Regions from separate parts of the Nocardiopsis sp. NPDC006139 genome, predicted to be linked through region 1. Evidence: predicted binding sites of a transcription regulator. Region 1 holds the regulator's gene; each other region holds the start of a gene.

Region 1 (9,883 bases):
ATCAGCCGGGGTGCGGTGAAGAGCCACACATCCCGTGGCATCTCCGCGCTCCGCTCTGTTCTGGAGCAGACGACATGAGCAGCCCTACAGATCCCGCGAACGACGACTTCGAGGCCCTACTGCGGCAGGCGCTGAAGGCGGAGGCCGACACCGTCGCGCACTCGCCCGAGGCCCTGAACCTCATCCGCGAGCGGACCGCCGCCCGCCGCGGCGGCGCCTGGTTCGGGCTCCCGTGGCTGCGCCCGGCGCTGGCCGTGGCCGGTGCCGTGCTCATCGCAGCCTCGGTGGCCATGTCCACGCCCCAGGTGCGCGAGCAGGTGCTGGAGATGGTGCCCGCGGGCGCCGACAGGTTCGGCACCCCGCCGGAGCAGGACGGCGGCGGGGTGGCCGCGCCCACCCTGGAGGAGGAGGCCCCCGCGCCGGAGCCGCAGACCTCCGCGCCGGAGCCCTCCCCCGAGCCCTCGACCGAGCCGAGCGCGCCCGCCGAGGGCGGGGAGGACGGCGACGGCCCCACCGCGACCTCGACCTGCCCGTCGGTCCCCCCGACCGCGTCGGCCGACGACAAGGAGGAGGACGCGGACGGGCAGAAGGACGAGGAGTGCGCCCCCTCCGAGGAGCCCTCCCCCGGCAGCGGCACCGGTGAGCCGGGTGGCGGCACCGGCGGTGAGGAGCCCGGCGGCACCGGCGGTGGTTCCGGCGGCGACACCGGTGGCGGCACCGGCGGTACCGGCGGCGGCTCCACCGGCACCGAGGGGACCGAGCAGCAGTCCTCGTCGGGTGCCTCCGCCACGGAGTAGCGCGTGGACGTGGAGAAGGGGGCCTCCCGGGTCTGATCCCGGGAGGCCCCCTTCTTCTGTTCTTCTGTGTGCGGCCGGCTCGGCGGCGGCCGGGTCCCGCGGGCTACCAGCGCCCGGTGCGGGCCTGGAGCACGGAGAGCGCGGCCACCCCCGCCGTGGAGGTGCGCAGGACGGTGGGGCCCAGCAGGGCGCGCACGGCGCCCGCGGCGTCGAAGGCGTCCAGTTCGGCGTCGGAGAAGCCGCCCTCGGGGCCCACCACCAGGACCACGCCCGCCCCGTCGCCGTCGGCGGGGACCGGCACCTGCGACAGCCGCAGGCCGGCGTCCTCGTGCAGGACCACGCCCAGGTCGGCGGCGGCCAGCAGCTCGGCGACGGCGGTCCGGTCGGCGGGCTCGGCCACCTCGGGCAGCCGGGCCCGGCGGGCCTGTTTGGCGGCCTCGCGGGCGGTGGCCCGCCACTTGGCCAGTGACTTGGCGGCCCGGTCGCCCTTCCAGCGGGTGATGCTGCGCTCGGCCGACCAGGGGACGATCGCGTCGACCCCGGCCTCGGTCATCGTCTCCACGGCGGTCTCGCCGCGGTCGCCCTTGGCCAGGGCCTGCACCACGGTCAGCCGCGGGCGCGGAGCGGGTTCCCGGATCCGCTCCAGGACCCGGCAGACGATGTGGTCCCTGCCGGTGTCGACGACCGTGCAGCGCAGCCGCAGTCCCAGCCCGTCGGACAGGTCGACGGCCTCACCGGCCCGCAGGCGCCGCACCGCGGCGGCGTGGTGCCCTTCCGGGCCGGTGAGGGTGACGGTGTCGGCCGCCAGCTCGGCCGTGTCGGCGAGGAAGACCGGCGGCGTCACTTGGCGCCGAAGGCGTCGCGGAGCTTGGCGAACAGGCCGCCGTGGCCGGGGCTGAACCGGCCCGGGGCGCGGTCCTCGCCGCGCAGCTCGGCGAGCTTGCGCAGCAGCCCCTCCTGCTCCTCGTCGAGCTTGCCCGGGGTCTCCACGTCGACGCGGATGCGCAGGTCGCCCCGGCCGCCGCCGTCGAGGTGGGTGACGCCCTTGTTGGGCAGGGTGATGACGTGGCCGGAGTTGGTGCCCGGGCGCAGGTCGATGTTCTCGGTGCCGTCGAGGGTCTCGAAGGCGAAGGAGGCGCCCAGCGCGGCCGCCGTCATGGGGACGGTGACCGTGCAGTGCAGGTCGTCGCCGCGCCGCTCGAAGGTGGGGTGCGGCCGCTGGACGATCTCCAGGATGATGTCGCCGCGCGGGCCGCCGTTGGGGCCGACCTCTCCCTCGCCGGCGAGCTGGATGCGGGTGCCGTCGTCGACGCCCGCGGGGATCTTGACGGTGCGGGTGACCTTCTCGCGCACCCGGCCCTCGCCCGCGCAGTCGGGGCAGGGGTCGGGGATGACCGAGCCCTGGCCGCCGCACTGGGGGCAGGGGCGGGAGGTCATGACCTGCCCGAGGAAGGAGCGGGTGACCTGGGAGACCTCGCCCTGGCCGTGGCACATGTCACAGGTGGTGCGGTGGGTGCCGGCGGCCGTCCCCTCGCCCTGGCAGGTGGCGCACAGGATGGCGGTGGGGAAGGTGATCTCCTTGGTGACGCCGAACGCGGTCTCGGCCAGGTCCAGCTCGACGCGGATCTTGATGCTGCGCCCGCGCCGGACGCGCTCGCGGGGGCCGCGTCCGCCCGCCTGGCCGCCGCCGAAGAAGGCGTTCATGATGTCGTCGAACGGGAACCCGGCGGCGCCGCCGAAGCCGCCCGCGCCGCCCCCGCCCGGGGCGAAGGGGTCCTGGCCCATGTCGAACATCCGGCGCTTGTTCTCGTCGGAGAGGACCTCGTAGGCCTGGGTCACCTCCTTGAAGCGCTCCTGGGTGGCGGGGTCCGGGTTGATGTCCGGGTGCAGCTCGCGCGCGAGCCTGCGGTACGCCTTCTTGATCTCGTCCTTGGAAGCGTCGCGACGCACACCGAGGACCTGGTAATAGTCTCTGGCCACTGAGTTACTGTCCTGCCAAAATCTGTCCGACATACCGAGCAACGGCGCGTACCGCCCCCATCGTCCCGGGGTAGTCCATCCGGGTGGGTCCCACGACACCGATCTTGGCGAGCGACTGGTTTCCCACACCGTAGTCGGCCGACACGACCGAGGTGGACCGCAGCCCCTCGTGGAAGTTCTCCGCGCCGATGCGCACCGTGAGCATCGACGGGTCCTTCGCCTCACCCAGCAAACGGATGAGGACCATGTTCTCTTCCAACGCCTCCAGGACGTCCCTCAGGCTGGCGGCGAAATCGACGGCCGCGAGGTTGGCCGTGCCCGCGAGGACCAGCTTCTCCTCGTGGCGTTCGACCAGGCTCTCCAGCAGTACGGACAGGACGGACGCCGCCATGGCGCGGTTCTCCTCGGGTACCTGCTGTGGCAGGTCCTCGACCGCGCCGGGGACCTCCGCGAGGTGCAGGCCGGCGGTGGCCCGGATGAGCATGCCGCGCAGGTCGGCGACCGCGTCGGCGTCGACCTCCCCCAGGCCGTCGATGACGCGCTGCTCGACCCGGCCGGTGTCGGTGATGACCACCAGCATGAGCCGCTGGCCCGCGAGGGGCACCAGCTCGACGTGCTGGACGGAGGAGCGGGTCAGCGACGGGTACTGGACGATCGCCACCTGGCGGGTGAGCTGCGCGAGCAGCCGGACCGTGCGGGCGACGATCTCGTCGAGGTCGACGGCGCCGTTGAGGAACGACTCGATGGCGCGGCGCTCCGCGGCCGAGAGGGGCTTGACCGAGGACAGGCGGTCGACGAAGAGCCGGTACCCCTTGTCCGTGGGCACGCGCCCGGCACTGGTGTGGGGCTGGGTGATGTACCCGTCCTCCTCCAGCGCGACCATGTCGTTGCGGATGGTGGCCGGGGAGACCCCGAGCCGATGGCGGTCGGCGAGGGCCTTGGACCCCACCGGTTCGTTGGTGCTGACGAAGTCCTCGACGACGGCACGCAGGACCGCGAGCTTGCGCTCATCCAGCAACTCGCCACCTCCTGGCACTCGATGGTCCTCAGTGCTAATTCTATGCCCGGACGCAAACCCCGGCCGCTCCGCGGGCGGGGGCGGCGCCGGCGCGGCGCCTTCCCCGCCGGCGGGGGGCGCCGTCTGTAGACTGCACCACCGTGGCTACCAAGGGAACCGGCCGGTACGGCCGCGATGTGCTGGCCTCGGCGCGCAACCGCCCTGAGCGGAGGGTCCGCGAGGTCCCGCTCGACCGCGACCTCGTGGTGGAGGACGCCGGGGAGGCGTTCTGCGGCGCGGTGGTCGGCTGGGACAAGGCGACCGTGACCCTGGAGGACCGGCACGGGCGGCGCCGGGTGTTCGCACTGGAACCGGCCGCCTTCCTGGTGGACGGCGAGCCGGTGACCCTGGTGCGGCCGTCCGCTGCTCCGCGGGGGCCGCTGCGCAGCGCCTCCGGTTCGGTCGCCGTCCAGGGCCTGAGGGCGCGCACGGCCCGGGAGGGCCGGATCTACGTCGAGGGCGCCCACGACGCGGAGCTGGTCGAGAAGGTGTGGGGGCACGACCTGCGCGTGGAGGGGGTGGCCGTCGAGTTCCTGGAGGGGGTCGACGACCTGCCCGCGATCGTGGCGGAGTTCACCCCCGGCCCGGGGCGGCGCCTGGGGGTCCTGGTGGACCACCTGGTGCCGGGGTCGAAGGAGTCGCGGATCGCCGAGCGGGTGCGGGGCGGGGACGTCCTGGTGGCGGGCCACCCCTACGTCGACGTGTGGCAGGCCGTGCGGCCGGCCGCGCTGGGCATCCGCGCCTGGCCCGAGGTGCCCAGGGGGGTCCCCTGGAAGGAGGGGGTCCTGGAGGCGCTGGGCTGGCGGATGAGCACGGGTGAGGCGTGGCGCCGGATCCTGGGTTCGGTGCGAACCTATGCTGACCTGGAACCGGCCCTGTCGGGTCGGGTGGAGGAACTCATCGATTTCGTCACCGGCCCGCACGGACCGTGACCCCCCTTGCGCCTAGGATTCAGACCGGACACGAGGCCGGTTTCTGCCTCCGGTCGTCGGTACGGCCCGGTAGACACGAGATAGCGCCCCTCACCAGCGGAGCCGAGGAAGAGCATGAGCGAGACCCCGACGAATCCCCCGTCCCCGGAGGACCCGAACCAGGGCCCGCCCTCCGGCGAGCAGCCGCAGGCGCCGTCCCCCTACTCCCCGGAGTACGGTGAGCAGCGGGGGCACGAGCAGTACGGCGCACAGCAGCCGTCCGGCGGGTACCCCGCCCACGGCCCCTCGGGCGCGCAGCCGGGGTACGGGCAGTACGGGCAGCCCTCGGGCGGACAGCCCGGCCACGGGCAGTACGGCGGACAGCCGCAGCCGCAGTACGAACAGCCCCAGGCGCAGCCCCCGCAGGCACAGCAGCCGCAGTACGGACAGGGCCAGCCCGGCTTCGCCCCGGCGCCCGGCGCCCCGCACTACGGCCCGCCGCAGCCCCAGGCCCAGCCGCCCTACGGGGACCAGGGCCCGTACGGCGGGGCCCCGCAGCAGCCGCAGCCCCAGGGACAGCCGCAGTACGGTGTACCGCAGGGGCAGCCGCAGTACGGGCAGCCGCAACCCGGGGCCGGTGCCTCCGGCGCCCCGGCCCAGAGCGGCGACAACGACGTCCTGATGGCGATGCTCGCCCACCTGTCCGGCTTCATCATCGCCTGCCTGGGCTGGATCCCCCCGCTGGCGATCTACTTCGCCAGGCGGAACACCTCGCCGTACGTGCGCCACCACGCCTCCGAGGCGGCGAACTTCCAGATCACGCTGCTCATCCCGTACATCTTCGCCGGGGTGGTCTTCATCGGTCTGGGTATCTTCTTCCCGAACCTGTCGTGGATCGGTTCCCTGCTGATCGCCCTGATCTGGATCGTTTCGATCGTGTTCGGCGTCCTAGGAGCCAACGGAGCCAACAAGGGGGCGTGGTACCGCTACCCGTTCAGCATCCGTCTGCTCAAGTGACCGACCGCACCCGCGAACGCACCCGTCCCTAAGGAACCCGAGATGTCCTACCCCAACACGCCACCGCCGGAAGACCCCTACGGCCAGCACCCGCAGCAGGGCGGCCAGGACCAGTCCGGCGGCTACCCCGCGCCCGGTCAGCAGAACCCCTCCGGCGGCTACCCGGCGCCCGGCTACCAGGACCAGTCCGGCGGCTACCCCGCGCCCGGTCAGCAGAACCCCTCCGGCGGCCACGCGGCACCCGGCCACCACGACCCGTCCGGCGGCTACCCGCCCCCCGGCGCCCAGCAGCCCGGCGGCTACCCGCCGCCGCCCGGAGCCCCCGGGGGCTACCCGCCCCCGGGCGGGTACCAGGACCAGACCGGCGGCTACCAGGCGGCCGGCTACCCGTACGGCGGCTACGGCGCCCAGCCGGGCTCGGCCACGGGCGCCCCGCCCAGCCAGGACGAGCGGCAGTTCGGCCTGTTCGCCCACCTGGGCGGCGGCCTGCTCGGCTTCATCGTCCCGCTGATCATCTACCTGATCAAGCGCGAGGAGTCGCCGTTCGTCCGCGACCAGGCGGCCCAGGCCCTCAACTTCCAGCTGCTGGTCCTCATCGGCTACGTGGTGTCCAGCATCCTGATGTTCGTCTTCATCGGGATGATCACCTGGTTCCTGTGCTGGGTCGCCGCCGTCGTCTTCGGCATCCTGGGCGGCGTCGCCGCCAACAAGGGCGAGTGGTACCGCTACCCGTTCAACGTCTCCTGGATCAAGTAGGCCGACCGCTCCGCGGACGCCGCGAGGGGCCCGGTCCTCGGACCGGGCCCCTCGTCGTGCGTCCCCCCGCCGCGCTCGCGGCGGGCGCCGCTCAGGTGAGGTCGCGGACCACGGCGTCGGCGAGCAGCCGCCCCCGGCGGGTGAGCACGGCGCGGCCGGCGCGGTGCGCGTCGGCGTCCAGCAGCCCCTCGGCGACGGCGCGGGCGGCGGCCTCCCGGCCCGGGGGTTCGAGCAGGTCCAGCGGGCACCCCTGCTCGATCCGCAGCTCCAGCAGCACCCGCTCGAAGCGGCGCTCCTGCGCGGTGAGCACCTCGCGGGCCTGGGCCGGGCTGGAGCCCTGGGCCAGGCGGGCGGCGTAGGCGGCCGGGTGCTTGACGTTCCACCAGCGCGTGCCGCCCACGTGGCCGTGCGCTCCGGGGCCCACGCCCCACCAGTGGGCTCCGGTCCAGTAGAGCATGTTGTGCCTGCTGCGGCCCTCGGGCGTGCGCGCCCAGTTGGACACCTCGTAGGGGGTGAACCCGGCCTCGGCGAGCACCGTGTCGGCCATGAGGTAGCGGTCGGCCATGGTGTCGTCGTCGGGTTCGGCGAGCTCGCCGCGGCGCACCCGGGCGGCCAGGCGGGTGCCCTCCTCCACGATGAGGGAGTAGGCGGAGACGTGGTCGGGGCCGGCGGCCACGGCGGCGTCCAGGGAGGCCCGCCAGTCGTCGTCCTCCTCCCCGGGGGTGCCGTAGATGAGGTCGAGGTTGACGTGCTCGAACCCGGCCTCGCGGGCCCAGGCGACGCACTGCTCGGGGCGGCCGGGGGTGTGGCCGCGCTCCAGGACGCGCAGGACGTGCGCCCGGGCGCTCTGCATGCCGAACGACACCCGGGTGAACCCGGCCTCGCGCAGACGGGACAGGTACTCGGGGGTGACGGTCTCGGGGTTGGCCTCGGTGGTGACCTCCGCGCCCGGTTCCAGGCCGAACCGGTCGGCGATGGCGGCGAGGATGCGGCCCAGGTCTTCGGCGGCCAGCAGGGTGGGGGTCCCCCCGCCCACGAACACGGTGCTCACCCGGGGCCGGGGGCCCGCCAGGACCCGGTCGGCCAGGGCGATCTCGGCGATGGCCTGGTCGGCGTAGGTGTCGCGGGAGGCGACCGCCGTTCCGTCGCGGGAGACCAGCTCCTCGGCGGTGTAGGTGTTGAAGTCGCAGTAGCCGCAGCGGGTGACGCAGAAGGGCACGTGGACGTAGAACCCGAGCGGCCGGTCGCCGAGTTCGGCGAGGGAGGCCTCCGGCAGGTCGCCGGTGCGCGGTACGGGTTCGCCGTCGAGGGCAACGGAAGGCATGTACCCAGTGTCACCGACCCGCGTGTGTGCCCGGTCCCGGCGGGTCGCGCCCCGGCCCGGCCGGGGGTCAGAGCGCGGAGCCCTGGACGGCGGCGCCGTCGGGGGTGCGGGGGGCGCCCGGCCCGGCGCCGGGGGCGATGCCGGTGGAGCCGCGCACGACCAGCTCGGGGCCGAACACGAACTCGGTGTGGGAGACGGGGTGCCCGGCGATCTCGTCGCACAGCGCCCGGGCGGCGGCCAGCGCCATGGCGTGGACCGGCTGGCGCACGGTGGTCAGCGGCGGGTCGGTGAACGCGATGAGCTGGGAGTCGTCGTAGCCCACCACGGAGAAGTCGCGGGGGACGCGCAGGCCGCGCTGGCGGGCCGCGCGGATGGCGCCCAGCGCCATCATGTCGGAGCCGCACACCATCGCGGTGACGCCGCGGTCGATGAGCCGGGTGGCGGCGGCGTGGCCGCCCTCCACGCCGAACAGCGACAGCTCCACCAGGTCGGCCCCGTCCAGGCCGTGGTCGCGCAGCGCCGCGTGGTAGCCCTCCAGCTTGCGGCGCACCGGGACGTAGCGCTCGGGGCCGCTGGTGAACCCGATGCGGGTGTGCCCCAGGGCGACCAGGTGGTCGACGGCCAGCCGCCCGGCCTCGCGGTCGTCGCAGGAGATGAACGCCGCGGGGATCTCCTGGGCGAACCCGTTGACCAGGACGATGGGCAGCCGCCGGGAGACCAGGGAGCGGTAGCGCTCGTGGGAGGCGGTGGTGTCGGCGTGCTTGCCGGAGACGAAGAGGATGCCCGAGACGTTGCGCTCCAGGAGCAGCTCGACGTACTCGTCCTCCGTTATCCCGCCGGGGGTCTGCGTGCACAGGACGGGGGTGTAGCCGCGCTGGGCCAGCGCCCCCTCGGCCGCCTGGGCGAACATGGGGAAGACGGGGTTGTCCAGTTCGGGGATGACCATACCCACGAGGCCCGCGGAACGCTGGCGCAGCCGGGCGGGGCGTTCGTATCCGAGGACGTCCAGCGCGGTCAGGACGGCCTTGCGGGTTTCGCTGCCAACGCCCGGTTTGTCGTTGAGCACCCGCGAGACCGTCGCCTCGCTGACACCTGCGTGCCGCGCGATGTCGGCAAGTCGTGGACCCATGGGCGCAACTGTAGTCGAGATGGTCGTCACATGGTTGAAAGTTGGCGGTAACCTTGCGCAAGAACTTGCAGCCACCGATCGGGAAGGACCCCCACGATGACCCACGAGTCGCACTGGTGGCGCGACGCGGCCATCTACCAGATCTACGTGCGCAGCTTCGCCGACGCGAACGGGGACGGCGAGGGCGACCTCGCGGGCATCCGCGAGCGCCTGCCGCACCTCGCCGAGCTCGGCGTGGACGCGATCTGGTTGACCCCCTTCTACGTGTCCCCGCTGGCCGACGGCGGCTACGACGTGGCGGACTACCGCGACGTCGACCCCCGCTTCGGCACCCTCGGGGACTTCGACGCGCTGCTGGAGGCCGCGCACGGCCTGGGAATCCGCGTGATCATCGACGTGGTCCCCAACCACACCTCCTCCGCGCACCGGTGGTTCCGCGAGGCCGTGGCGGCCGAGCCCGGCGACCCCGCCCGCTCCCGGTACATCTTCCGGGACGGCAAGGGCCCCGACGGCGAGCAGCCGCCCAACAACTGGAAGTCGATCTTCGGCGGGGCGGCCTGGACCCGGCTCAAGCGCCCGGACGGCACCCCCGAGCAGTGGTACCTGCACCTGTTCGACGCCGAGCAGCCCGACCTGGACTGGACCTGCCAGGAGGTGCACGACGAGTTCGACGACGTGCTGCGCTTCTGGCTGGACCGGGGCGTGGACGGCTTCCGCATCGACGTCGCGCACGGCATGGTCAAGGACCCGGCGCTGCCCGACATCGCCGAGGACGCCAAGGCGGACCTGCTCGACGGCAGCACCTCGCTGCCGTACTTCGACCAGGACGGCGTGCACGACATCTACCGGCGCTGGGCGGCGATCGCCGCCTCCTACCCGGGCGAGCGCACGATGGTCGCCGAGGCGTGGGTG
Region 2 (9,883 bases), on a different contig from region 1:
ATGGTCGTGGCGCCGGAGACCTGCTCCAGCCAGTCGTCGGCGGCGCGCGGCCCGGTCCCGGGCGTCTGCTGCTCGTCGGCGCCCGCCGAGGAGACCGGGTCCGGCTCGGCCGGGTTGACCTCGGCCGACGCCGGGGGGCCCGTGAGCTGGTCGTGCGGGGGCGTCTCGATGGTGCCGTCCGGCGGCCCGCCGGCCGCCGACGACGGGGGCTCCCAGTCGGAGAGCGACCGCGAGACCCGGTCGACGGCGAAGAGCACGCCGCCGGTCAGTGCCAGGCACAGCGCCAGAGTCACGCAGACGGCGACGAGCGGACCCCTGCCCCGCCCGTCACGGGTACCCCTGCCCAAAGCCCCACCCCTTCCCTCGCAGAACCCTTCGGAATCGTCGGGTCGTGTGACGCCGACGGCCGGAACATGGTTGCACACCGCTCCCGGAGCCTTTCCGGGAGCACAACGAAAAGCGGGGACGCGCCGGTTCCCCGGCACGCCCCCGCGACACCCGTCAGCGGTGCGGGTTGACCACGACCTCGACCCGCTGGAACTCCTTGAGGTCGGTGTAGCCCGAGGTGGCCATGGTGCGGCGCAGCGCGCCCATGAGGTTCATGGAGCCGTCGCTGGTGGACGCCGGGCCGTGCAGGATGGCGGACAGGTCGCCGATGGTGCCGACCCGCACCCGCTCGCCGCGCGGCAGCTCGCCGTGGTGCGCCTCGCTGCCCCAGTGGTGGCCGGCGCCGGGCGCCTCGGTGGCGCGGGCCAGCGGAGAGCCCACCATGACGGCGTCGGCGCCGCAGGCCAGGGCCTTGGCGATGTCGCCGCTGGTGGTCATGCCGCCGTCGGCGATGACGTGCACGTAGCGGCCGCCGGACTCGTCGAGGTAGTCGCGGCGGGCGGCGGCGACGTCGCCGATGGCGCTGGCCATCGGCACCGCCACGCCCAGCACGGAGCGGGTGGTGTGGCCCGAGCCGCCGCCGAAGCCGACCAGGACGCCCGCGGCGCCGGTGCGCATCAGGTGCAGGGCGGCGGTGTAGGTGGCGCAGCCGCCGACCACGACCGGGACGTCCAGGTCGTAGATGAACTGCTTGAGGTTGAGCGGCTCGGCGCGCCCGGACACGTGCTCGGCGGACACCGTGGTGCCGCGGATCACGAAGATGTCCACGCCCGCGTCGACGACCGCCTTGTGGTACTGCGCGGTGCGCTGCGGGGACAGGCGGGCCGCGGTGACCAGGCCCGCGTCGCGGATCTGCTCGATCCGGCGGCCGATCAGCTCCTCCTGGATGGGGGCGGCGTAGATCTCCTGCAGCCGCCTGGTGGCGGCCACGTCGTCCAGCTCGCTGATCTCCGCCAGCAGCGGCGCCGGGTCCTCGTACCGGGTCCACAGGCCTTCGAGGTCGAGGACGCCCAGGCCGCCCAGGCGGCCGATCGCCACGACCGTGTCCGGCGAGGCCACACTGTCCATGGGGCTGGCCACGAGCGGCGTCTCGAACCGGTAGGCGTCGATCTGCCAGGCGATCGACACCTCCTCCGGGTCGCGCGTGCGCCGAGCCGGCACGATGCCGATCTCGTCGAGCTCGTAGGCCCGGCGCCCGTTCTTGCCCAGCCCGATCTCCACCTGAGCCAACGCTTCGATCCCCTCTGACGTGCTGCCCCGGCCGGTGCGACCGGTGCGTTCACTACCGCCGAGAGTCTATCCGCCCCGTTCCGGGAACGGGTCGGGCCGCCCGGAGGGACTCCGGACGGCCCGGTGCGCGGCGGTGTGTCAGCGGCCGTTGTAGTTGGGCGCCTCGACGGTCATCTGGATGTCGTGCGGGTGGCTCTCGCGCAGACCGGCGCTGGTGATGCGCATGAGCTGGCCGCGCTCGCGCAGCTCGTCCAGGGTGCGGGTGCCCGCGTACCACATGGACTGGTGCAGGCCGCCGACGAGCTGGTGGGCGACCGCCTGGAGCGGGCCGCGGAACGGCACCTGGCCCTCGATGCCCTCGGGGATGAGCTTGTCCTCGGAGGAGACGTCGGCCTGGGCGTAGCGGTCCTTGGAGAAGGAGCGGCCGCGCATGGCGCCCAGCGAGCCCATCCCGCGGTAGGCCTTGAACTGCTTGCCGTTGATGAAGATGAGCTCGCCCGGGCTCTCCTCCACGCCGGCCAGCAGGCTGCCGAGCATGACGCTGCTGGCGCCGGCGGCGATGGCCTTGGCGATCTCGCCGGAGTACTGGAGCCCGCCGTCGGCGATGAGGGGGACGCCGGCCGGGCCGCACGCCTTGGCCGCCTCCAGGATGGCGGTGAGCTGCGGGGCGCCCACACCGGCGATGACGCGGGTGGTGCAGATGGAGCCGGGGCCCACCCCGACCTTGACGGCGTCGGCGCCCGCGTCGATCAGCAGCTGGGCCCCGGCGCGGGTGGCCACGTTGCCCGCGACGATGTCGGCCCTGGAGTTGGCCTTGAGCTTGGCGACCATGTCGGCCAGGCCGGCGGAGTGGCCGTGGGCGGTGTCCACGACGATGAAGTCCACCCCGGCGTCGACCAGCAGCTTGGCGCGCTCGGTGGCCTCCGGGCCCACGCCCACGGCGGCGCCCACGACGAGGCGGCCGTCGGCGTCCTTGGTGGCGTCGGGGTACTGCTCGCTCTTGATGAAGTCCTTGACGGTGATGAGGCCGCGCAGGCGGTCGTCGGCGTCCACCAGCGGGAGCTTCTCGACCTTGTTCTCGCGCAGCAGCTCGAAGGCGCGCTCGCGGCTGACGCCGACCGGCGCGGTGACCAGGTTCCGCGTGGTCATGACGTCGCGGACCAGGCGGCCGCGGTCGCTCTCGAACCGCATGTCGCGGTTGGTGACGATGCCCACGAGGCGGCCGGAGTCGTCGGTGACGGGGACGCCGGAGATCCGGTAGTGCGAACACAGGCGCTCGACGTCGGCGAGGGTGTCCTCGGGCTTGCAGGTGACCGGGTCGGTGACCATGCCGGCCTCGGAGCGCTTGACCAGGTCCACCTGGGCGGCCTGGTCCTCGGCGGAGAGGTTGCGGTGCAGCACGCCGGCGCCGCCCTGGCGGGCCATGGCCACGGCCATGCGGGCCTCGGTCACGGTGTCCATCGCGGCGGACAGCAGCGGGATGTTGAGGCGGATGTTGCGGGACAGCCGGGTGGCGGTGGTGGCCTCGCCGGGCTGCATGTCGGAGTAGGCCGGTACGAGCAGCACGTCGTCGTAGGTCAACCCCGGCGGCAGCAGCTTGTCCCCGTAGTCGCCGATGTTCTCCTGACCCATGACACAACCTCCGCTGCTCGCTCCGGCACGCCGGCCCTCCGGCGCGCCCGCGCGGTGCTCGCCCCCGCGTGTCGTCTCATCCTAGGTCGTCGCCCCGGTGGGGTCGGGGGGAACGGGGCGTTCTCCCCGCCGCTCGGGCGTGAAAGTGAGCAGTCTCACTGTTTGAGATGGGACGGTGCGGGGCGGAGCTGATCGGCCGCGGGCCGGGAGGGACCCTGCCCAGGTCAACACCGGTGGGTGCGCGTGTTCTTCCCCGCCCGTCCGCGGCGGGCGCGGGCGGGCGCGGCTCAGTGGCGGCGGCGCGGGGTGTAGCGGACGGGGCCCAGGGCCCGGCAGGCCGCGTACACGCGGGGGCGGTCGGGACAGGGGCGGCGCCCGTCGCCCGGGCGCCCGGCGCGCTCAGGGGAGGAGGCGGTTCGCCACGGCCACCTGCCGAAGCCGAGCAATAGCCCGGTGCTGGGCAACCCGTACCGCGCCCGCCGACATTCCAAGTACATGTCCCGTCTCATCCGCTGTCAGTCCTGCTATCACCCTCATGACCAGCAGTCGGCGCTGCTGTTCGGGGAGCTCGTCGAGCAGCTCCCGCGCGCGCTGGGCCTCGATGACCCGCACCGCGGCCTCCTCCGGCCCGGGCGCCTCGTCGGGGCGGTCCGGGACGGTGTCGCTGGAGACCAGCTCCACCCTGCCCGCACCGCGCAGGGTGTCGGCCACCTTGTGCGCGGCGATGCCGAAGACGAAGGAGGCGAAGGGGCGGCCCCGGTCCTGGTAGCGCGGGATCGCCGAGAGCAGGGCGATGCAGACCTCCTGGGCCACGTCGTCGGAGTAGTGCGCCAGACCGGACACCCGGGCCAGCCGGGCACGGCAGTAGCGGACCACCATGGGGCGGACCTCGCGGAGCAGCGAGTCCATGGCGCCGTCCTCACCCCGGACCGCCCGCGACCCCAGGTGGTTCAGGCCGGTGTCGCGCGACGCGGGATCGGGTTCCCCCGGTGTTCCTGGCCGCTGCGCGGTAACGCCCCCCCGGGCGTTTGCATCCGTCACGCTAGTGATCATGCCCCCGTCCGCCGACCTGACCGCTCCAATCGCCAACTACGGAATGGTTACGTTTTGGGAAATTCACCCCAAAACGGATCGGCGCGTGCGGTCAAACCCGAAGCGTACGTGATAGTGCACACCTTCTCGACCCCGGGCCCGGCGCCCCCGGGGGACGCGGGCGGCCCGGCCCCCGCGCACAGACCGGTGGGCCGGTCCGGGAGCACCCCGGACCGGCCCACCCCGGCGTCCGCGGACGGAGTCCGCCGCGGTCCGTCAGTGGCCGTGGCCGTGGCCGTCGTCGTCGCCCTCGTCCTCGGGCTTGTCCGCGACCAGCACCTCGGTGGTCAGCAGCATGCCCGCGATGGAGGCGGCGTTCTGCACGGCGGAGCGGGAGACCTTGACCGGGTCGATGATGCCCTCCGCGGTCAGGTCGCCGTAGGTGCCCTTGGCGGCGTTGTAGCCGTGGCCGACCTCCATCTCGGAGACGCGGTGGACCACCACGAAGCCCTCGGCGCCGGCGTTCTCGGCGATCCAGCGGGCGGGCTGGGTCAGGGCGCGGCGCACGATGCCCACACCGGTGGCCTCGTCGCCGGTCAGGCCCAGGTCGTCCAGGGCGGTGGAGGCGTGCACCAGGGAGGCGCCGCCACCGGCGACGATGCCCTCCTCGATGGCCGCGCGGGTCGCCGAGATGGCGTCCTCGAGGCGGTGCTTCTTCTCCTTGAGCTCGACCTCGGTGGCCGCGCCCACGCGCAGCACCGAGACGCCGCCGGCCAGCTTGGCCAGGCGCTCCTGGAGCTTCTCGCGGTCCCAGTCGGAGTCGCTGGCCTCGATCTCCTTACGGATCTGGGAGATGCGGTCCTCGACCTCGGACTGCTCGCCGGCACCGTCCACGATGGTGGTGGTGTCCTTGGTGACGGTGATGCGGCGGGCGTTGCCCAGCACGTCGACGTCGGCGTTCTCCAGGGTGAGGCCGACCTCCTCGGCGATGACCTGGCCGCCGGTGAGGATCGCGATGTCCTGGAGCATGGCCTTGCGGCGCTCGCCGAAGCCGGGGGCCTTGACCGCGGCGACGTTCAGGGTGCCGCGGATCTTGTTGAGCACCAGGGCGCCCAGGGCGTCGCCCTCGATGTCCTCGGCGATGATCAGCAGCGGCTTCTTGTTCTGGACGATCTTCTCCAGCAGCGGGAGGAGCTCGTTCAGGTTGGAGATCTTGCCCTGGCTGATGAGGATCTGCGCGTCCTCCAGCACCGCCTCCTGGCGGTCGCCGTCGGTCACGAAGTAGGGCGAGATGTAGCCCTTGTCGAACTGGAGGCCCTCGGTGAACTCCAGGTCCAGCCCGAAGGTCGGGGACTCCTCGACGGTGATGACGCCGTCCTTGCCGACCTTGTCGAACGCCTCGGCGATCAGGTCGCCGATCTGGGCGTCCTGGGCGGAGTTGGTGGCGACGTAGGCGATGTCCGCGCGCTCCTCGACGGGGCGGGCGCGCTCCAGCAGGATCTCGGACACCTTGGCGGCCGCGGCGTCGATGCCCTTCTTCAGGGACATCGGGGAGGCGCCGGCGGCGACGCTGCGCAGGCCCTCGCGGACCAGCGCCTGGGCCAGCACCGTGGCGGTGGTGGTGCCGTCGCCCGCGGCGTCGTTGGTCTTGGTGGCGACCTCCTTGACGAGCTGGGCGCCCAGGTTCTCGTAGGGGTCGTCCAGCTCGATCTCACGCGCGACGGTCACACCGTCGTTGGTGATGGTCGGGGCACCGAACTTCTTGTCGATGACGACGTTGCGGCCGCGCGGGCCCAGCGTCACCTTGACGGCGTCGGCGAGGCGGTCGACGCCCCGCTCGAGGGCGCGGCGGGCGCCGTCCTCGAACTCCAGGATCTTCGGCATTCCGTTCTTCCTTGGTAGGCCTGGCCAAAAACAGGCATCCCGCCCGCCCGGCGAGGCGCCGACCGGTGCGGGATGCGGATACTGCTCCGGGCCCGTGCGAGCGGGCCGCGTCGAGGACTACTTCTCGACGACCGCGAGGAGGTCGCGGGCGGAGAGGACCAGGTACTCCTGGCCGTCGTACTTGACCTCGGTGCCGCCGTACTTGCTGTAGAGGACGATGTCGCCGACCTGGACGTCCAGCGGGATGCGGTTCTCGCCCTCGTCGTCCCAGCGGCCCGGGCCCACGGCCAGGACCTCGCCCTCCTGGGGCTTCTCCTTGGCGGTGTCCGGGATGACCAGGCCGGAGGCGGTGGTCTGCTCGGCCTCCAGGGCCTTGACCACGACGCGGTCCTCGAGCGGCTTCAGCACGGTCTTGGTGGCGGTCGACACTGTGTGACCTCCCCCTTCAGGATTTCGGTGTCCAGTACTTCCGGTCCGCACGCGTGAGAGCGCGGACCGGCTGAGAAAAAGGGGCGACCGCGGCGGCCTGTCGTCGCGGGTGCCAGACCGGCCTCGTCGCGATTAGCACTCTACCCCCGAGAGTGCCAGAATGGAAATGTGGCCGTGACCCCTGGTCAGCGGCGTTACCGGACCCGGCACCGTGCGGGGCCGCTCCACCCCGGCGAAGGAGATCCATGCGCGCGCCCGCGTTCGAGGCCCTGCTGACCGAAGCGGGCCGGGAGGTCCTGGCGTCGGTGGACGCCGGGTCGGCCGCCCGGGACGCACTGGCGGCGGCCTCCCGGCTGCGCGAGGACCCTCGGGTGGCCGCCCTCGACCCCGGCCTACCCGTTTCCGAGCTGGTGAACGCGGTCCTCACCCAGATTTCGCTGCGCGTTCGCGGACGCGCCAAGTTCGGCGCCCTGGCGGACCGCATGTACTTCACCCCGAACGGCCTGGAGCAGTCCACCCGCCGGTCGGTCGCCGAGTACCGGGCCGAGCGGGTGGCGCGGGCGCACGCGGGCCCCGCGGGCGACCTGTGCTGCGGGATCGGCGCGGACCTGCTGGCGCTGGCGGCCCGGGGGATCCCGGTGGAGGGGGTGGAGCTGGACCCCGCGACCGCGGCGGTGGCCCGGGCCAACATCGGGGCGCTGGGCCTGGAGGGCACGGCCCGGGTGCGCGAGGGCGACGTCACGGAGGTCTCCCCGGGCGAGTACCCGCTGCTGGTGTGCGATCCGGCCCGGCGCGGCGGGCGCGGCCGGGTGTTCGACCCCGCCGCCTACTCCCCGCCCTGGGACGTGGCGGTGGCCCTGGCCGAGGGGGCGGAGGCGGCGTGCCTGAAGGCCGCCCCGGGCATCCCGCACGAGGCGCTGGCCCCGGGCGCGGACACCGAGTGGATCTCTGTGGACGGCGAGCTGAAGGAGGCGGCCCTGTGGTTCGGGGCGCTGGCCGGCGGGCCGCGCCGCCGGGCCACGGTGCTGTCCGAGCGCGACGGCTCGCGCACGCACCTGGACGAGGATCCCGGCCTGGGGCCGGCGCCGGTGGCCCCGGCGCGCCGGTACCTGTACGACCCGGACCCCGCGGTGGTGCGCTCGCACCTGGTGGCCGAGGCGGCGGCCCGGGTGGACGGGGCGCTGCTGGACGAGCGGATCGCGTACTTCACCGCGGACACGGCGGTGCGCTCCCCGCTGTGGCGGGTGCTGGAGGTGGAGGAGGTCCTGCCCTTCTCCCTCAAGCGGCTCAGGGCCGCGCTGCGCGAGCGCGGGGTGGGCACGGTGACGGTGATGAAGCGGGGGTCCGCGGTGGACACCGAGAAGCTGCGCCGCGACCTGAAGCCCTCCGGCCCCGGGACGGCCACGGTGGTGCTCACCAGGATCGGGGAGCGGCCCTTCGCGCTGCTGTGCCGCGAGACGTCCGCGACGGCGGCCTGACCTGGAACGACGGCCCGGTCCGGCCGGGAGGGGGCGGTCACCCAGAGTAGGACCCGAGGTATCGGATCGTTATCTCACAGGGCGGATATCTTTCCCGATCCCCTGGGGGGAGGGCTCTCCGGGTCGTTAGACTGGGGCCGCGATTCCCTCCCTTCTCATGGGTTCACCCGGAAGGCCGTGCGTGAGTGATCCGCAACGCGGTTCGGTCGACGCTGGCCCCTTGCCTCGCGCGTATACACGCAGTCACACTCTGATCACAGTGAGGCGCGAACGCCTGCGGGACCGCCGCCCGCCCGGGGACCATCGAGAACCCGACCTGCCCGGAACACCCACCGTCCATTCCCCCGGGCCAGGTGTCGGGAGCGCCAGAGAGAACAAGGAGCACCTCGGTGGAACAGAGCAATCACAACTTCCTCAACGGGGGAGGTCAGGCCGGGATCTCCGACCGCATGCGCGACCTGCTCTCCCAGGCGGCCCACGAGCACGACTCCGAGCAGAAGACGCAGGGTGCGGTCACCGAGGAGATGCGCCAGCGCCTGGAGGGCATGGAGTGGCTCCTGCGTGAGCTGCGCGAGCGCGAGCTCACCGCGCTCGCCGAGTCCCTCACCGCGGTCGACGGCCGCATCGACGACTTCCTGGCCCGCCCGCCGGAATGGGCCGAGACCCTGGCCGAGCACATCGAGGTCGTGGGCCGCCAGGTCAAGCCGCTGTCGGACATGCCGTCCCTGCGCGCGGACACCCACCGCATCGCCGGGCACCTGGACACCGCGCTCACCCGCCTCCAGCGCATGTCGGAGACCGGGAACCGCACCGCCGAGCAGGTCGGCGAGCTGGGCGAGCGGCTGACCACCCTGTCGGAGGCCTTCGAGTCGCGGCTGGAGGCCCTCGACGGCGCCCTGTCCGCGCTCAGCGCCAGGACCGAGGCCGTGGAGTCCTCGCTCACCGCGCTCGCCGAGGTCTCCGGCACCCGGCACACCGAGCTGGCCGAGGCGCTGGCCGAGAGCCGCACCGTCCTCACCGAGGCCGTCGCGGGCACCCGCGAGGAGCTGTCCACCGCCCTGGGCGAGGCCCGAACCGCGCTGGCGGAGCAGGCCGACGCCAAGGCCGGGGAGCTGGCCGAGGCCGTGGCCGGCGCCCGCACCGCCCTCACCGAGCAGGGCGACGCCAAGGCCGCCGAGCTGGCCGAGGCCGTGACCGCCGCCCGCGAGGAGCTGTCCACCGCCGTGGCCGAGGGCCGCACCGCCCTCACCGAGGCGCTGGGCGAGGCCCGCACCGACCTGGGCGAGCGCACCGACGGGCTGCGCACGGCCCTCACCGAGCAGGCCGACGCCAAGGCCGCCGAGCTGTCCACCGCCCTGGCGGACAAGCACGAGGCCCTGCTCGCGCGCCTCCAGGAGAACACCGGCGAGCTGAACGGCGAGCTGTCCGCCCTGGCCGCCGCCGCGGGCGAGCGGCACGACGCGCTCCTCGAGCGCCACGAGGCCCTGGCCGCCAAGGTGACCGAGGACGTCACCCAGCTGACGACCCTGGCCGAGGAGAACCACGCCGAGGCCACCGCCGCCGTCGCCGACGTCGCCGGCGCCGTCACCGCCCTGCGCAAGGACAACGAGACCTCGCTGCTGGACCTGCGCACCCACCTGCGCCAGCGCCTGTCCGAGCTGGACGAGCAGCTGGAGCTGGGCCGGACCGAGGCCCGCGAGCACGCCGAGGCGTCCGCCGAGCGGATGAGCGCGTCCTTCACCGAGCGTGCCGATGCGCTCGCCTCCCGGATCTCCGAGGACGCCGAGCGGGTCACCTCCGGCTTCGAGGAG
Region 3 (9,883 bases), on a different contig from region 1:
GGCCTACGACTTCGGCGCCGTCACCCGGGCCGACATCGAGAGCGGCCCCGCCAACATCTGGCGCTACCGGCACCTGCTCCCGGTCCCGGAGAACGTGGCCGAGCTGCCCAACATGAACCCCGGCCTCACCCCCCTGGTCAAGGCCGACCGCCTCGCCGCCGAACTGGGCCTGGCCTCCCTGCACATCAAGGACGACTCCGGCAACCCCACCCACTCCTTCAAGGACCGGGTGGTGGCCATCGCCGTCGAGGCGGCCCGCAACTTCGGCTTCACCACGCTCTCCTGCTCCTCCACCGGCAACCTGGCGGGCGCCGTCGGCGCCGCGGCGGCCCGCGCGGGGTTCCAGTCCTGCGTGTTCATCCCCGCCGGGCTGGAGGAGGCCAAGGTCGTCATGGCCGCGGTCTACGGCGGCCAGGTCGTGGCCATCGACGGCAACTACGACGACGTCAACCGGTTCTGCTCCGAGCTCATCGGGGACCCGGCGGGCGAGGGCTGGGGCTTCGTCAACGTCAACCTGCGCCCCTACTACGGCGAGGGCTCCAAGACGCTGGCCTACGAGATCGCCGAGCAGCTCGGCTGGCGGCTGCCCGAGCAGATCGTCATCCCGATCGCCTCCGGCTCCCAGCTCACCAAGATCGACAAGGGCTTCCAGGAGCTGATCAAGCTGGGGCTGGTCGAGGACCGGCCGTACAAGGTCTTCGGCGCGCAGGCCACCGGCTGCTCCCCGGTGGCGCAGGCGTGGGACAAGGGCCTGGACGTCATCCAGCCGGTCAAGCCCGACACCATCGCCAAGTCGCTGGCCATCGGCAACCCGGCGGACGGCCCCTACGTGCTCGACATCGCCCGCCGCACCGGCGGCTCGGTGGAGCACGTGGGGGACGACGAGGTCGTCGAGGCGATCTCGCTGCTGGCCCGGACCGAGGGGATCTTCGCCGAGACCGCGGGCGGCGTCACCACCGGCGTGCTGCGCAAGCTGGTCCGCGAGGGGCGGCTCGACCCCGGGGCCGAGACCGTCGTCCTCAACACCGGTGACGGGCTCAAGACCCTGAACGCCGTGAGCGCCGGGGTGACGGCCACCATCAAGCCGTCCCTGAAGGCGTTCGCCGAGGCCGGACTGGCCTGACCCCGCTCCCCGGGGCGGCGCCACGCCCCGGGGCCCACTCCCTCCACGACCACCACCACGGAAGAAGGACGCCATGAGCGCCAGCGTTCGCGTGCCCACCATCCTGCGCACCTACACCGACGACGCCGCGGAGGTCACCGCGCAGGGCGGTACCCTCGCCGAGATCCTCGACGACCTGGAGGCCAACCACCCGGGCATCCGGGCGCGCATCCTCGACGAGAACGGGAAGGTGCGGCGCTTCGTGAACGTGTACGTCGGCGACGAGGACGTGCGCTTCGCCCAGGGGCTGCAGACCGAGGTCGCCGAGGGTGCGCAGGTCTCGATCATCCCGGCGGTCGCGGGCGGCTGCTGACGGCCCCCGTACCGCACGACCCCCCGAACCCCGCCGGCCCACGAGGCCGGCGGCTCCCCGGCCCCGCGTCCACCGGACGCGGGGCCGCCCTCGTTCCCGCGCCGCCGCGGCCGCCCCGCCTTCCGCCCCGGGCCCGCCGCGGGGGGCGGTAAAGCCTTTGTCCGGGCGCGGAGCGGCTGAGTACGGTTCCGGTATGGGTATCGAGATCAGGGATTTCCGGGACGGCGACCGCGAAGCGGTGCTGGAGCTGTCGCTGCGGGCCTGGGAGCCGGTGCACGCGTCGCTGCGGCGGGTGCTGGGCGGGCGCATCTACGACCGGATGATCCCGGATTGGCGGGAGAGCCAGCGGACGGAGGTCGGCGGCGCGCTCGACGACGCGGACACCACCGTGCGGGTGGCCGTCCGGGACGGCGCGGTCGCCGGGTTCTACGCCGTGGTGATCCGGCCCAAGGACGACACCGGCGAGGTCACTCTGCTGGCCGTGCACCCCGGCCACCAGCGGGCCGGGGTGGGGGAGGCGCTCACCCGGCACGCGGTGGACTGGATCCGCGGCCAGGGCATGGGCATGGCCGTCGTCGAGACCGGCGGGGACGAGGGGCACGCCCCGGCCCGGCGCACCTACGAGAAGGCGGGCCTGACCGAGCTGCCGGTCTCCCGCTACTTCCAGGCCCTGTGACGGCTGCGGCCGGGCCGGGTGCCGCGCGCCCGACACCCGGCCCCCGGCGGCGGCCGGGGGGCGCGCGGACACGGGCCGTAACCTGGAGTCCCACCGGGGGCGGTCCCCGGGGAGCTCCGGATGAGGCGGCGATGTCGGCGACGCGGTTGTTGGTGCTGGGTGTGGTGCGCATCTCGGGGCGCGCCCACGGGTATCGGGTCGGCCGCGAGCTGATGGACTGGGGCGCCTCGGAGTGGGCCAACGTCAAGTGGGGGTCCATCTACCACGCGCTGCGCAAGCTCACCGCGGAGGGCAGGCTGCGGGAGGTGGAGGCCGAGGGCGACGATGTGGTGGAGCGCGTCTCCTACGAGATCACCGGGGAGGGCGAGGCCGAGTTCCACCGGCTGCTGCGCAAGGCGCTCTCCCACGCCGGCGACGACCACGCGCTGCTGTGCGCCGGGGTCACCCTGATGACGGCGCTGCCGCGGGCCGAGGTGGTCGAACTGCTCCGGAGCCGGATCGCCGACCTGGAGAAGAGCAGCGCCCAGGCGCTGGAGATCGCCCGGCTGAGCACCGAGGAGTGGGACAAGCCCGAGCACGTGCGCCCGCTCTTCACCCTGTGGGAGCTGACCGTGGGGGCGGCCGTCGAGTGGACCCGAAGGCTCATCCGCGAACTGGAGGAGGGGCGCTACACCATGGCCGACGACGGACCGCAGGCCTTCGGCCTGCCGCCCGCGGGGGCCCCGCGCGGGTAGGCGCGCGGAGCGGAGCCGGTGCCCGCACGCCCTCGTATTAAAACTTGAATATGAAGCGGAGGTGGGGCAGACTCTCCATATTCAACTTTGAATAAGGAGTCGCGGATGATCCGTACCCGGGATCTCACCAAGCACTTCCGCGTCGGCAGGGAGACCGTCGAGGCGGTCCGGGGCATCGACATCGACGTCGCCGCAGGCGAACTCGTCGCCCTGCTCGGTCCCAACGGCGCGGGCAAGTCCACCACCCTGCGCATGCTCACCACCCTGCTCGAACCCACCTCCGGCACCGCCGTGGTCGCCGGGCGCGACGTGCGCGCCGAGCCGGCCGAGGTGCGGCGCCGCATCGGGTTCGTCGGCCAGGGCCACGGCGCGGGCGAGGACCAGCGCGCCGGGGAGGAGCTCTACACCCAGGGCCTGCTCTACGGGCTGGACCGGGCGACGGCCGGGGCGCGCACCGCCGAGCTGCTCGACATGCTCGAACTGTCGGGGGCCGCGGACCGGGAGGTCACCAAGCTGTCCGGCGGGCAGCGGCGCCGCCTCGACATCGCGATGGGGCTCATCCACCGGCCGCCGCTGCTGTTCCTCGACGAGCCGTCCACCGGCCTGGACCCGCACAGCCGCGCCAACCTGTGGGACCACATCGCCCGCCTGCGGGCGGAGTTCGGCACCACCATCGTCCTGACCACCCACTACCTCGACGAGGCCGACGAGGCGGCCGAGCGGGTCCTGGTCATCGACCACGGGCGGGTCATCGCCGACGGCACCGCCGACGAGCTCAAGGGCGGGGTCTCCGGCGACCTCGTCACCTTCACCGTCGCCGACGCGGAGGCCGCGGCCGCCGGCGCCGCGATCGCGGAGAAGCTGCCCACCGCCCGGGAGGTCGAGGTCGTCCCCGGGCGCGAGGCCGGGGTGCGGCTGCGGATCGAGCGCGGCGACGCCGTCCTGCCCGAGCTGCTGCGCTCCCTGGACGGCTCCGGGATCGCCCTGACCACCGTGCGGGTGCAGCGCCCCACCCTCGACGACGTCTTCCTGACCCTCACCGGCCGCAGCCTGCGGGAGGAGAACCCGTGACCACCGAGACCACGACAGCCGACACCGCCGCCGACACGTACGGCACCGCCGCCGCGCGGCCCTCGTCCCTGGCCAGGGACACCTGGCTGATGTTCGTCCGCCAGTTCCGCCCGCTGCTACACCGGCCGGCCTTCCTGCTGTTCGGCATGCTCCAGCCGGTCCTGTACCTGGTGCTGTTCGCGCCGCTGCTCACCGGGCTGGCCGGGGCCCAGGGGGAGAACCCCTGGCAGTGGTTCGTGCCGGGGCTGCTGGTCATGCTCGCCCTGTTCACCGCGGGCTTCGCCGGGTTCGGGCTGCTGCCGGAGATCTCCTCGGGGGCGCACGAGCGCCTGATGGCGACCCCGGCCTCCCGGGTGGCCCTGCTGCTGGGGCGGGTGCTGCGCGACGTGGCCGTCATGGCGCTGCAGATGGCGCTCATCGTCGTCCTGGTCGTGCCGTTCGGGTTCCGCGTCCCGGTGGCCGGCTTCGCCGCCGGCCTGCTGCTGCTCATCGTGCTGGGCGTCGGCCTGTCGTCGCTGTCGTACCTGGTCGCCCTCAAGGTCCGGCAGACCTACGTGTTCGCGCCCATCGTGCAGACCGCCGTGATGCCGCTGATGCTGCTGTCGGGCGTGCTGCTGCCGATGGACCTGGCGCCGGACTGGCTGTACGCGCTGTCCCGGGCCAACCCCGTCGCCTACGTGGTGGACGCGGAGCGGGCGCTGTTCGCGGGCGAGTGGAACGCGGCCGTGGGCATCGGCTGGGCGGTGGCCCTGGCGACCACCCTGCTGGTCCTGGGACTGGGGTCGCGGGCGATGCGCCGGATCTCCGCCTGACCCCCGCCCGCGCTCGGCCGGTCTCGTCCGCCGCGAGCGGAAAAACCCGTCACATGGGGGGTTTGCGCAGGTGAACGCGTGTCGAAGAGGTGGTGGAATCGTGACCGCATCGTTTGCACTCTCCCATGCCGAGTGCTAAAAAGGGATCTGGTTAGCACTCGCCCCGGCTGAGTGCTAAACCGGATCGAGGCTGCGAGACCGCGGCCGCCGGCAACAGGGTCGCCGGCGGATCCGCGGTCGTCCGTCGCGGGCGCACGCCTCGTCCCACCGCGTATCAGCCCGGTCACGGGAGGACAAGAACTCAATGGCAGCCAAACTGATCGCGTTCGACGAGGAGGCCCGTCGCGGCCTCGAGCGCGGCATGAACCAGCTTGCGGACGCCGTCAAGGTGACGCTCGGCCCCAAGGGCCGCAACGTCGTCCTGGAGAAGAAGTGGGGCGCCCCCACCATCACCAACGATGGTGTCTCCATCGCCAAGGAGATCGAGCTCGAGGACCCGTGGGAGAAGATCGGGGCCGAGCTGGTCAAGGAGGTCGCCAAGAAGACCGACGACGTCGCGGGTGACGGCACCACCACCGCCACCGTCCTGGCCCAGGCGCTCGTGCGCGAGGGCCTGCGCAACGTCGCCGCCGGCGCCAACCCGATCAGCCTCAAGCGGGGCATCGAGGCCGCCGTCTCCCGCATCAGCGAGGAGCTGGGCAACCTCTCCAAGGAGATCGAGACCAAGGAGCAGATCGCCTCCACCGCCTCCATCTCCGCCGGCGACACCCAGATCGGCGAGACCATCGCCGAGGCGATGGACAAGGTCGGCAAGGAAGGCGTCATCACCGTCGAGGAGGGGCAGACCTTCGGGCTCGAGCTGGAGCTCGCCGAGGGCATGCGCTTCGACAAGGGCTACATCTCGCCCTACTTCGCCACCGACCTGGAGCGCATGGAGACGGTCCTGGAGGACCCGTACATCCTCATCGCGAACCAGAAGATCTCCAACAACAACGAGTTCCTCCCCATCGTGGAGAAGGTGCTCCAGGCCGGCCGTCCGCTGGTCGTCATCGCGGAGGACGTCGAGCAGGGCGCGCTGCAGACCCTGGTCGTCAACAAGATCCGCGGCACCTTCAAGTCCGTCGCCGTCAAGGCCCCGGGCTTCGGTGACCGCCGCAAGGCCCAGCTCGGCGACATCGCCGTGCTGACCGGCGGCCAGGTCATCACCGAGGAGGTCGGCCTCAAGCTGGAGAACACCGAGCTCGACATGCTCGGCCGCGCCCGCAAGATCGTCGTCACCAAGGACGAGACCACCATCGTCGACGGTGCCGGCGACGCCACCGCCATCGCCGGTCGCGTCAACGAGATCCGCAACGAGATCGAGCGCACCGACTCCGACTACGACCGCGAGAAGCTCCAGGAGCGCCTCGCCCGCCTGGCCGGCGGCGTCGCGGTCATCAAGGCCGGTGCCGCCACCGAGGTGGAGCTCAAGGAGCGCAAGCACCGCATCGAGGACGCCGTCCGCAACGCCAAGGCCGCGGTCGAGGAGGGCATCCTCCCCGGCGGTGGTGTGGCGCTGCTGCAGGCCAGCGTCCCGGCGTTCGAGAAGCTGGAGCTGGAGGGCGACGAGGCCATCGGTGCCGACATCGTCCGCCGCGCCATCGCCGAGCCGCTGAAGCAGATCGCCGTGAACGCCGGCCTCGAGGGCGGCGTCGTGGCGGACAAGGTCCGCAACCTGGAGCCCGGGTTCGGCCTCAACGCCGCCACCGGTGAGTACACCGACCTGTTCAAGGACGGCGTCATCGACCCGACCAAGGTCACCCGTTCCGCTCTGCAGAACGCGGCCTCCATCGCCGGTCTGTTCCTGACCACCGAGGCCGTCATCGCCGAGAAGCCGGAGAAGGCGGCCCCCGCGGCCGACCCGACCGGTGGCATGGGCGGCATGGACTTCTAGTCCCCAGGAGTTCGGGGTCGGGATACGCGACCTCAACCCGCGACGACCGGGCGGCCCCCTCGGGGCCGCCCGGTTCCGCTTTCCGGGCACCCGTTCCCGAACAGCCGGTCCCGAGGGCGTCAGTCCCAGGAGATGAGCGAGAGGTCGACCGCCGCGCGCACCGCCGCGGTGCGGGTCTCCACGCCGAGCTTGGCGTAGATGCGCTGCAGGTGGGTCTTGACCGTCGCCTCGGTGACGAACAGGGTCCGGGCGATCTCCCGGTTGCCCGCCCCCTTCGCCAGCAGGCGGAGGATCTCCAGCTCGCGCGGGGTCACCGCGGGCCGCGGGTCGCGCACCCGCCGCACCAGCCGGGCCGCCACGTGCGGCGACAGCACCGTCTCCCCGCGGGCCGCCGCCCGCACCGCCTCGAAGAGCCGCTCCGGCGGGCTGTCCTTGAGCAGGTACCCGGAGGCGCCCGCGTCCAGCGCCCGCATGATGTCCCCGTCGTTCTCGTAGGTGGTGAGCACCAGCACCCGCGGAGGGGCGGGCAGCGCCAGCACCCGCTCGGTCACGGCCACGCCGTCCAGGCCGCCCTCCAGGCGCAGGTCCATCAGCACCACGTCGGGCGAGCGCAGCCCGATCAGGCGCACCGCGTCGGTCCCGTCGGCGGCCTCGCCGACGATCTCGATGTCCTCCTCGCCCTCGAACAGGGCGGACAGCCCCGCCCGCACGATCGGGTGGTCGTCCACCAGGAACAGTTTCACGCGTCCTCCCGTACGGGGATCGAGACCGACAGCCCGGTGCCCTCGCCGGGCGCGCTCTCCACGGTCACCTCGCCGCCCAGCCCGGCCACCCGGGCGCGCACCGCCTCCAGGCCGAACCCGCGCCCGCCGCCCGGCCCCGGAGCGCCGGGGTCGAACCCGCGCCCGTCGTCGCGCACGTCCAGGGTGACCCGGTCGCCGATCCGGGCCAGGGACACCGCCGCCCGGTCCGCCCCCGAATGCTCGCGCACGTTGGCCAGAGCCCCCTGGGCGACCCGCAGCAGCGCGGCCTCCACCTCGCCCGGCAGGCCGTCCAGCTCGCCGTCGCAGGTCAGGGCGGCCTCGATCCCGGTCTCCTCGGACAGCGACCGGCACAGGTCCGCCAGCGCCCGGCGCAGCGTGCCCCGGCTCAGCGGGGCGGGCGCGCCGCCCTGCACGAAGGCCCGCGCCTCCGCCAGGTTCTCGTGCACCCCCTCGGCGGCCCGGCGCACCAGGTTGCGGGACCGCTCCGGGTCCGACTCCCACGACAGGTCGGCGGCGCGCAGCAGCATCCCGGTGCTGGACAGGCCCTGGGCCACGGTGTCGTGGATCTCCCGCGCCAGCCGCTCCCGCTCCTCCAGCACCCCGGTGCGGCGGTGGGACTCGGCCAGCGCGTCCCGGGTGCGCAGCAGGTCGGCGATGACCCGCTTGCGGCGGTCGCCCTCCCGGCGCAGCTCCACCACGGTGCCGACCACCATCGCCGCCAGCGCGGGCGGCACCACGAACGCCATCGGGTCGCCGAACCCGGTCAGCACGCCCCAGGCCGCCGCGGTGGCGGCGGTCAGCACCGCGGCGACCGCGACCACCGCCGCCACCGGCAGCAGCCGCAGCGCGACGAACAGCAGGGGGATTCCGGCGAACCCGAACGACGGGGCGGCCCACACCAGCGCGACCCAGCACACGATCACCCCGGCCAGCCAGCCGAAGAGCACCGGCCGGGGAGCCCGGTTCCACAGCAGCACGCCCGCGGAGTACAGCAGGCCGACCACGGCGGCCAGCTCCAGGGCGGCCACGGTCCCCTCGTCGAGTTCGTGCCGGATGAGCAGCCGCACGGCGGACGCGGCCAGCAGTACCAGGAAGCCGACGTGCATCACCGCGTTGAGCAGCGGTCCGCCCAGGCCGTCGTCGCGCGTTCGTGTCCCCATATCCCTCCCATGGTGCCCCCGCGCGCCCCGGCCGCCGTCATCCGATCGGATGACACGGCGCGTCGTCCCTTCGCATCCGCCGGTTCGTCCGGGAGCCCGACGCCGGGACGGGCCTTCCCGGCGAGAGTGGAGGACGTCGGAACGGACATCCACGAACGGAGTCGCACCATGAAGCGCAACCACCTCATCTCCACCATCGCCGGCGCCGGGCTGGGCCTGGCCGTGGTCGGCGGCGTCGCCGCCACCACCCTGCTGCCCGCCGACACCCCGGGCGGGCCGAGCACCGCCGCCGCGGCGGTCGCCCCGCAGGCCGTCGCCCAGCGCGACGTCCTGAGCGCCGACGCCCTGGTCGCCGCCGCAGAGGCGGGCCTGGCCGAGGCCCGGGACCAGGGCCAGCAGGTCACCATCGCGATCGTCGACCGCTCGGGCGCCACCCGCCTGGTCCTCAAGACCGACAACGCCGGCCCGCAGACCCAGGAGTCGGCGGAGCAGAAGGCCTACACCTCCGCGGCCATGGGGCAGCCCACCGGCGCCCTGGCCGAGAACGCCACCGGGGACGGGCCCACCATCGCGGACCTGCCGGGCACCCTCTTCCTCGCGGGCGGCGTCCCGGTCCTGTCGGGCGAGACCCCGATCGCGGGCATCGGCGTGGGCGGCGCGCCCTCCGGCGACATCGACGAGGAGATCGCCCAGGCCGCCCTGGAGGCCCTGGAGAACTTCGAGGAGTAGCCCTCCCCGCACCGGACCGGCCGGGCGCCCACAGGGAGCGGCCCGGCCGCCGCCGTTCCCGGGACCCGGGCCGGGTCAGGAGTCGCCGTGCCAGGCGTGCCAGAGGGCGGAGTAGGAGCCCCCGGCGGCGAGCAGTTCGTCGTGGGAGCCCAGCTCGGAGATGCGGCCGTCCTCGACCACCGCGACGCGGTCGGCGTCGTGGGCGGTGTGGAGGCGGTGGGCGATCGCGACCACCGTGCGCCCCGCGAGCACGCCCGCCAGGGAACGCTCCAGGTGGCGGGCCGAGCCCGGGTCCATCAGCGAGGTCGCCTCGTCCAGCACCAGCACCTCCGGGTCGGCGAGCACCACACGGGCCAGGGCCAGCTGCTGCACGTGGGCCGGGTCCAGGGCCAGGTGCCCCGAGCCGACCCTGGTGTCCAGGCCGTCGGGCAGGGAGCGCACCCAGTCGTCGGCGTCCACCGCGGCCAGCGCCCGCCACAGGGCGTCGTGGTCGACCTCGTCGCGGTCCAGGGCCAGCGCCAGGTTCTCG

Evidence for each region. Region 1 encodes HrcA, which represses chaperone genes, less so after heat shock. Its sites were predicted from a motif close to TTGGCACTCTCNNNNNGAGAGTGCCAA; they were not measured.
Region 2: the regulator HrcA is predicted to act here: its motif matches at 6,727-6,753, upstream of groES (co-chaperone GroES).
Region 3: the regulator HrcA is predicted to act here: its motif matches at 4,881-4,907, upstream of groL (chaperonin GroEL).

What each region holds. Positions count from the first base shown of each region.
Region 1 covers NZ_JBEXTT010000006.1:85,858-95,740, reverse strand. The annotation lists gene ABZ249_RS09745 (SigE family RNA polymerase sigma factor) at 1-78, shown strand, start outside; gene ABZ249_RS09740 (hypothetical protein) at 75-797, shown strand; gene ABZ249_RS09735 (16S rRNA (uracil(1498)-N(3))-methyltransferase) at 901-1,641, opposite strand; gene dnaJ (molecular chaperone DnaJ) at 1,638-2,777, opposite strand; gene hrcA (heat-inducible transcriptional repressor HrcA) at 2,782-3,795, opposite strand; gene ABZ249_RS09720 (DUF3097 domain-containing protein) at 3,936-4,766, shown strand; gene ABZ249_RS09715 (DUF4870 domain-containing protein) at 5,433-5,762, shown strand; gene ABZ249_RS09710 (DUF4870 domain-containing protein) at 5,805-6,518, shown strand; gene hemW (radical SAM family heme chaperone HemW) at 6,610-7,842, opposite strand; gene ABZ249_RS09700 (LacI family DNA-binding transcriptional regulator) at 7,910-8,971, opposite strand; gene ABZ249_RS09695 (glycoside hydrolase family 13 protein) at 9,068-9,883, shown strand, end outside.
Region 2 covers NZ_JBEXTT010000002.1:31,708-41,590, reverse strand. The annotation lists gene ABZ249_RS02310 (lytic transglycosylase domain-containing protein) at 1-293, opposite strand, end outside; gene ABZ249_RS02305 (GuaB3 family IMP dehydrogenase-related protein) at 502-1,608, opposite strand; gene guaB (IMP dehydrogenase) at 1,756-3,249, opposite strand; gene ABZ249_RS02295 (sigma-70 family RNA polymerase sigma factor) at 3,649-4,302, opposite strand; gene groL (chaperonin GroEL) at 4,558-6,165, opposite strand; gene groES (co-chaperone GroES) at 6,283-6,594, opposite strand; gene ABZ249_RS02280 (SAM-dependent methyltransferase) at 6,840-8,072, shown strand; gene ABZ249_RS02275 (hypothetical protein) at 8,462-9,883, shown strand, end outside.
Region 3 covers NZ_JBEXTT010000012.1:157,542-167,424, reverse strand. The annotation lists gene thrC (threonine synthase) at 1-1,123, shown strand, start outside; gene ABZ249_RS18025 (ubiquitin-like small modifier protein 1) at 1,197-1,475, shown strand; gene ABZ249_RS18020 (GNAT family N-acetyltransferase) at 1,669-2,151, shown strand; gene ABZ249_RS18015 (PadR family transcriptional regulator) at 2,283-2,885, shown strand; gene ABZ249_RS18010 (ATP-binding cassette domain-containing protein) at 2,991-3,956, shown strand; gene ABZ249_RS18005 (ABC transporter permease) at 4,046-4,768, shown strand; gene groL (chaperonin GroEL) at 5,073-6,701, shown strand; gene ABZ249_RS17995 (response regulator transcription factor) at 6,821-7,444, opposite strand; gene ABZ249_RS17990 (sensor histidine kinase) at 7,441-8,625, opposite strand; gene ABZ249_RS17985 (heme-binding protein) at 8,794-9,354, shown strand; gene ABZ249_RS17980 (ABC transporter ATP-binding protein) at 9,430-9,883, opposite strand, start outside.